DNA from 2 places in the Microbacterium sp. NPDC058062 genome. Region 1 is predicted to be linked to the other one. Evidence: riboswitches for the same ligand, from Rfam matches in the RefSeq annotation. Region 1 holds a riboswitch; the other holds the start of a gene.

Region 1 (3,404 bases):
TCCGGCGCGGACTCGACGCGGCCCGCCGCCTCAGGCAGCAGCCCCGCGAGCGTCAGGGCGAGCGTCGACTTGCCGGCGCCGTTCGGCCCGGTGATCACGGTCGCGGCCGCGCGCGGCACGGCGAGGTCGAGCCCCGCGCGCACGATCGTGCGGCCGTCACGGGAGATCGAGAGAGCGGATGCCGCGACCGCCGTCGGCGCGTCGGCCCGGGTGGAAGCGAGGACCGGCAGATCGACCGGGTGGCCCGGCACCCACACGCCGGCCGCTGCGAGCGTGGCGCCGTGGCGCGCGAACACCTCGGCGGGCGTGCCGTCGGCGAGGAGGCCGCCGTCGGCCCCGACCACGATGACGCGGTCCATGAGATCGGCCCACACCGCGGTGCGATGCTCGATCACGACGAGCGTCGCGCCGGTGTCGCGCACCACACGCTCGACCGCGTCGCGCACCTCGCGGACGCCGTCCGGGTCGAGGTTGGCGGTGGGCTCGTCGAGCAGGAGCACCCCGGGCCGCATCGCCAGCACCCCGGCGAGGGCGAGGCGCTGCTTCTGTCCCCCGGAGAGCGCCTTGGTCGGCCGGGTCAGCGGAACGTCGAGCCCGACGGCATCCAGCGCCTCTACGACCCGAGCGGGGATCCGGGCGGCCGGAACACCGAGGTTCTCGCAGCCGAACGCCACGTCGTCGCCCACCTTCGAGAGCACGACGCCGGCGTCGGGGTCCTGCAACACGAGCCCGACGCGACCGCGGTGAGCCTCGGCGCGCTCGCCGTCGATGAGGAGCGTGCCGGTCTCGTCCCCCTCGTCGGCGCCGCCGAGGAGACCTGCCATGCCGGCGAGGAGCGTCGACTTGCCCGCGCCGGATGCGCCGAGCAGGAGCACGCGCTCCCCGGGCTCGATCGTGAACGAGACGTCGTGGACGGCAGCGGCCCGGCGGCCGCCGTAGCGCCACCCCCAGCCCGCCGCGGTGATGCGGGCGGGGCGGGTCGCCGTCACGTCAGACCTCGCGGCGCGCTTCGCGTCCGACGGCGAAGCGGTTGAGGGCACCGGTCGCGGCCAGCCCGCGCACCGCGATCCAGCCGACGAGGCCCGCGAGCAGCGCGCCCGAGACCGCCAGCGACACCAGGTAGATCACGTTGAACTCGAGGGTCTTCAGGATGTTCGGCGAGCTGCCGTAGAACAGCTCGAACACCCACGCGCCCACCGCGGCGCCGACACCGGCGAGCATCGCGACGGGCAGCGTGAAGCGGCGGTAGAGGAAGATCGCGAACACGAGCTCGGCGCCGAGGCCCTGCACGATGCCCGAGAAGAGCGTCGAGACGCCCCACACGTTGCCGATGAGCATCGACACGAGCGCGGCGATCACCTCGACGAGCAGCGCGGCGCCCGGCTTGCGGATGACGAGGCCGCCGATGACGCCGCCGATGAGCCAGATGCCGACGGCGATGCCGCCGAGGCCGGGGGTGAGGCCGTCCATGGCGACGAACCAGGTGCCGCCGATGGTGTTCCAGGCCCAGAAGACCAGGCCGATCGCGACGCCGAGCACCGCGGCGACGACGATGTCGACGACCCGCCAACGCAGGCTCCGCGGGGCCTTCGAGTGAGCCGCAACGGGGGTGGATGCGGACGTGGACGCGTGCATATTTGCTCCTCCCTGCGCCGGCATGATCCGGATCAGGTTCGACGGTCGAAGCGTGGATCGCTTCCTCTCAGCCCGGCTCACCGGACTCCCGTGGTGTTGGCGACGAGTATACCGCCGGTTCAGCAGGTATTTTGGGGGGGTGACTTCGGACGACACCCCTGCACGCACGCGTCGCGCGCGACGCGCGCAGACCGGTGCCGTCCCGGTTTCAGGTTCCGAAGACGCGCCCGACGGCGGCATCCTCACGATCCAGACAGGTGAGACGGATGCTGTCTACCCGCCGTCGAGCACCGCTCCGGTGGACGTGACCGCGGTCGCTCCGACGATCGCGACGGTGCCCGTCGCCGACGTGCCGTCGGTTGCGACGTGGAACCCCGCGGAGCTCGTCGAGCCGTCGGACTTCGCGCTTCGGACGATCACCACCGCGCCGACACCCACCGAGGTCGCCGGCGAACACACCGCGCTGGCCTGGGTCGACGAAACGGTCGTCGAGCACGGCGCCGCCCCCGCCGATCTGACCGCGGCCGCGACCCCGTACGTGGCGGTCGAGACCGACCTCCTCTCCGACGCCCCGCGCCGCTCCCCGTTCCGCGCCGCCGTCGTGGTGCCCACGCTCGCGATCGCGGCGGTCGTCGGCGCGTACGCGGCGACGACCCTGCTGTGGCCGCTCCACGCCGTCGCGCCCACCGTCACCGCGATGGAGGTGCAGCCGATCGCGGCGCCCGCCGCCGCGCCCGCGTGGCCTGCCGAGGGCAGCGCGGCCGAGGCGGTCGCCGGCATCCCCGGAACGCTCGCCTCCACGGCCGACCCCGACGCGATCGCCAGCATCACCAAGATCGTGACCGCGCTGGTCGTGCTCGAGGAGATGCCGCTCGCCGTGGGCGAGCAGGGGCCGGAGTACCGCTTCACGTCGGCGGACCGCTCGCGCTACTGGCAGTACCGCGCAGGCGGCGAGTCCGCGCTCGACGTCCCCGTGGGAGGCTCCCTCACCGAGTACCAGATGCTCGAGGGCATGCTCATCGGCTCGGCGAACAACTACGCCGACCGGCTGGCCCAGGGCATCTGGCCCTCCGACGCCGTCTACGCCTCCGCCGCCAACTCCTGGCTCACCGCCCACGGTGTCCCCGGGATCACCGTCCGCGAACCCACCGGCATGGACCCGCGCAACGCCGCGAGTCCCGAGGCCCTCGTGACGCTCGCGCAGAAGGCGCTCGCCAACCCGGTCATCGCCGAGATCGTCGCGAAGCAGTCCGTCGACCTCCCGGGGGCCGGGCACGTCGAGAACACGAACGGCCTCCTCGCCGATCCGGGCGTGGTGGGCCTCAAGACCGGCACGCTGGACGCCTGGAACCTGCTCTCGGCGAAGGACGTCACGATCGGCGACAAGACCGTGCGCCTCTACGCGTCGGTGCTGGGTCAGCCGAACGACGAGGCCCGACTCGCCGCGTCCCGCGCGCTGTATGCGCAGATGGAGGCGGAGCTGCAGCCCAAGCCCTCCGTGACGGCGAGCACCGTGGCCGGCCAGGTCGAGACGCTGTGGGGCGACAAGGTCGACATCGTCACGTCCGGAGACGCCTCGGTGATCCTCTGGAACGGCGGCAGCGGCACCGTCGCGACCACCTACGACCTCGGGGACAGCCGCGACGCCGGCGATGTCGTCGGCTCGCTCAGCGTGACCGGACCGCTCGACGCCACCACCGTCGACCTGAAGCTCGCTGCCGAGATCACCGATCCGTCGCCGTGGTGGCGCCTCACGCACCCGCTGGACC
Region 2 (3,404 bases), on a different contig from region 1:
AGCACGTCGTCGTCGAGCGCCACGGTGCGGGCACCCGAAGCGAGCATCCACGACGAGCGGCTCACGTTCTCGAGCTGCGCGAGAACCTGCGGCCACGCCTGCTGGAGGCGGTCGAGCGTGACCGGGCCGGCGGGGACGGGAGGGGTCGCCACGGGCGCAGCCTCGGCAGGCTGCGCGGCTGGAGCCGGCGCCGCCGCCACGGCGGGCGCGGCAGCAGCGGCTGCAGGCGCGGCCGCTGCAGATGCTGCGGGCGCGGGCGCCGCGGGAGCTGTCGTCGCGGGGGCCGGTGCAGCGGCCATCGCCGGCGCGGCGACGGGAGCGGCGCCGGCGCCGCGCGCCAGCACGCGGGCGACCATCAGCTCGAGCTGCAGGCGCGGCGAGGTGGCGCCGGTCATGTCGTCGAGCGTCGCGATGACGAGGTCGGCGATGTGCGACAGCCGCGACGGACCGAAGGCGTCGGCCTGGCGCTGCATGCGCGCGAGGTCTTCGGCCGAGACGCCCCGCAGCACGGCGGCGGCGCCCTGGCCGGCCGCGGACACGACGATGAGGTCGCGCAGGCGCTCGAGCAGATCGTCGACGAATCGGCGCGGGTCCTGTCCGGTCTGCACCACGCGGTCGACCGCGGCGAAGGCAGCCGCCGCGTCGGAGGCGGCGAAGGCGTCGATCACCTCGTCGAGCAGCTCGGCGTGGGTGTAGCCCAGCAGCGCGACCGCGCGGGCGTAGGTGACCTTGGCGTCTTCCGAGCCGGCGATCAGCTGGTCGAGCAGCGACAGGGTGTCTCGGGGCGATCCGCCGCCCGCGCGTACGACGAGCGGCAGGACGCCCTGCTCGACGTTCACACCCTCCTGGGCGCACAGCTGCTCGACGTACTCGAGCATCGCGGCCGGGGGCACGAGGCGGAACGGGTAGTGGTGGGTGCGCGACCGGATGGTGCCGATGACCTTCTCGGGCTCGGTCGTCGCGAAGATGAACTTCACGTGGTCGGGCGGCTCTTCGACGAGCTTGAGCAGGGCGTTGAAGCCCTGCGGGGTTACCATGTGCGCCTCGTCGAGGATGAAGATCTTGAAGCGGTCGCGGGCCGGCGCGAACACCGCGCGCTCGCGCAGGTCGCGGGCGTCGTCGACACCGTTGTGGCTGGCCGCGTCGATCTCGACGACATCGAGCGAACCCCCGCCGCCACGGCCCAGCTCGACGCAGCTGTCGCACGTGCCGCACGGCGTGTCTGTCGGACCCTGAGCGCAGTTGAGGCAGCGGGCGAGAATGCGCGCCGACGTGGTCTTTCCGCACCCGCGGGGGCCGGAGAACAGATACGCATGACCGACCCGGTCGCCGCGCAGCGCGGTCATGAGCGGCTCGGTGACCTGCGACTGCCCGATCATCTCGCCGAACGACTCGGGCCGGTAGCGGCGGTAGAGGGCGGTGGTCACTCCCCCAGCCTACGGCGTGGGGCCGACACTTCGGCAGGCTCAGCGCATCGCATCGCGACCGCGACTCGAGAGCTCGGCGACCGTGACCGGACGCGCACGGCGCACGCCGAGGACACACGGCGATCGGCCGTCGAGATCCCCTGCTAGATTGCTCGGCAGTGACACGGGGTGCCCGCACGGCGGGCTGAGAACACACCCGTCGAACCTGATCTCGATCATGCGAGCGAAGGGATGTCGCGATGAACGCGCGCACCGAAGCCCACCTGTCCGCCCTCTCCCCCGCCGCCGCGCTGACGGTGCTGCGGGAGACCTCGCCCCTGGTGCAGTGCATCACCAATGCGGTGGTGACGAACTACACGGCGAACGCGCTCCTGGCGGTGGGCGCCGCCCCCGCCATGTGCGACATCCCGGGCGAGGCCGGACTCTTCGCCGGCGTGGCCGACGGCGTGCTGGTGAACCTGGGCACCCCCACCGCCGAGCAGCGCGAGGCCGCCCGCGAAGCGGTGCGGGCCGGCACCCCGTGGGTGCTCGACCCGGTCGCGGTCGGCGTTCTGCCCGTGCGCACCGCTCTCGCCGCCGAACTGCTCGAGCACCGTCCCGCCATCGTCCGCGGCAACGCCTCCGAGATCCTCGCCGTGGCCGGCGAAGGCGGCGGCGGTCGCGGAGTCGACGCGACGGACGGGACGGATGCTGCGGCCGGCGCCGCGCGGTCGCTCGCGCTGCGCACCGGCGGCGTGGTGGCCGTGTCGGGCCCGGTCGACCTCGTGACCGACGGCGAGCGCGTGGTCCGCATCCACGGTGGGGACGCGCTGCTCACGCGCGTCACCGGCGGCGGCTGTTCGCTCGGCGCGGTGATGGCCGCGCTCGTCGGCGTGTGCGCTCCGTTCGAAGCGGCGGTGGCGGCATCCGTCCTCTACGCGGCCGCGTCGGAACGGGCCGCGGCCCGCGCGGACGGACCGGGAACCTTCGCCGTGGCGTTCCTCGACGCGCTCGACGCCGTCGCCGCAGCGCCGGCCGAGCTCGACGCGCGCGTCGCCGACGTGCTGGCGACCCGATGAGCGGGCTCGGCGCGCGTCTCGCACTGCACCTCGTGACCGACGACCGCCTGCCGTTCGACCGGCTGGTCGACGTGGTCGACGCCGCAGCGGGCGCGGGGGTCGACGTCGTGCAGCTCCGGGCGAAGTCGGTGACCGCCCGGGAACTGCTGCGCCAGGCGCGAGCGCTGTCGGACGTCATCGACCGCCGCTGCCTGCTCCTCATCAACGACCGCGTCGACGTGGCCGTGGCAGCGCGGGATGCCGGGGCCCGCGTCGACGGCGTGCACCTCGGCCAGAGCGACCTGCCGCCGGAGACCGCGCGGCGCCTGCTCGGTGCGCACGCGGTGATCGGATGGACCGCGAACTCCGCGGAGCACCGTGCCGCGGCACATCTCCCCCGCCGCGGCACGATCGACTACCTCGGCGTCGGCGTCATCCGGCCGACGTCGACGAAGCCCGACCACCCGCCGACGCTCGGCGTCGAGGGCTTCGCCGCGTTCGCCGCGGGCACCGACCTGCCGTGCGTCGCGATCGGCGGAGTCGTCGAGTCGGATGTCGCGGCGCTCCGCGACGCCGGGGCCGCGGGCATCGCGGTCGTGTCGGCGATCTGCGGCGCGGACGACCCGGCGGCGGCGACCCGCGCGCTGCGGGATCGGGCCGATGCGCCCTCGCTCGAGGGGGTCGCGCGGTGACCGACACGGCGCTCGCCGCGCCCGCACCGACGCCGGTTCGCGCGGCGGCGATCCCGCGGGTGCTCAGCATCGCCGGCACCGACCCGACCGGGGGCGCCGGTGTGCAGGCGGACCTCAAATCGATCGGCGCGCTCGGCGGCTATGGCATGGCCGTGGTCACCGCGCTCGTGGCGCAGAACACCCGCGGCGTGCGCGCCGTGCACGTGCCGCCGACGACGTTCCTCGCCGCGCAACTGGATGCCGTGTCG

The links. Region 1 has a riboswitch for thiamine pyrophosphate ahead of ACFVSU_RS09285 (ECF transporter S component). Riboswitches for the same ligand answer to the same signal wherever they lie in the genome.
Region 2: another riboswitch for thiamine pyrophosphate. It lies ahead of thiM (hydroxyethylthiazole kinase); the one in region 1 lies ahead of ACFVSU_RS09285 (ECF transporter S component).

The regions. Positions count from the first base shown of each region.
Region 1 is NZ_JBHVSC010000003.1:6,092-9,495, forward strand. It holds gene ACFVSU_RS09280 (ABC transporter ATP-binding protein) at 1-989, opposite strand, end outside; gene ACFVSU_RS09285 (ECF transporter S component) at 991-1,635, opposite strand; TPP riboswitch at 1,628-1,737, opposite strand; gene ACFVSU_RS09290 (D-alanyl-D-alanine carboxypeptidase family protein) at 1,775-3,404, shown strand, end outside.
Region 2 is NZ_JBHVSC010000007.1:149,953-153,356, forward strand. It holds gene ACFVSU_RS20485 (DNA polymerase III subunit gamma and tau) at 1-1,427, opposite strand, end outside; TPP riboswitch at 1,582-1,676, shown strand; gene thiM (hydroxyethylthiazole kinase) at 1,667-2,485, shown strand; gene thiE (thiamine phosphate synthase) at 2,482-3,156, shown strand; gene ACFVSU_RS20500 (bifunctional hydroxymethylpyrimidine kinase/phosphomethylpyrimidine kinase) at 3,153-3,404, shown strand, end outside.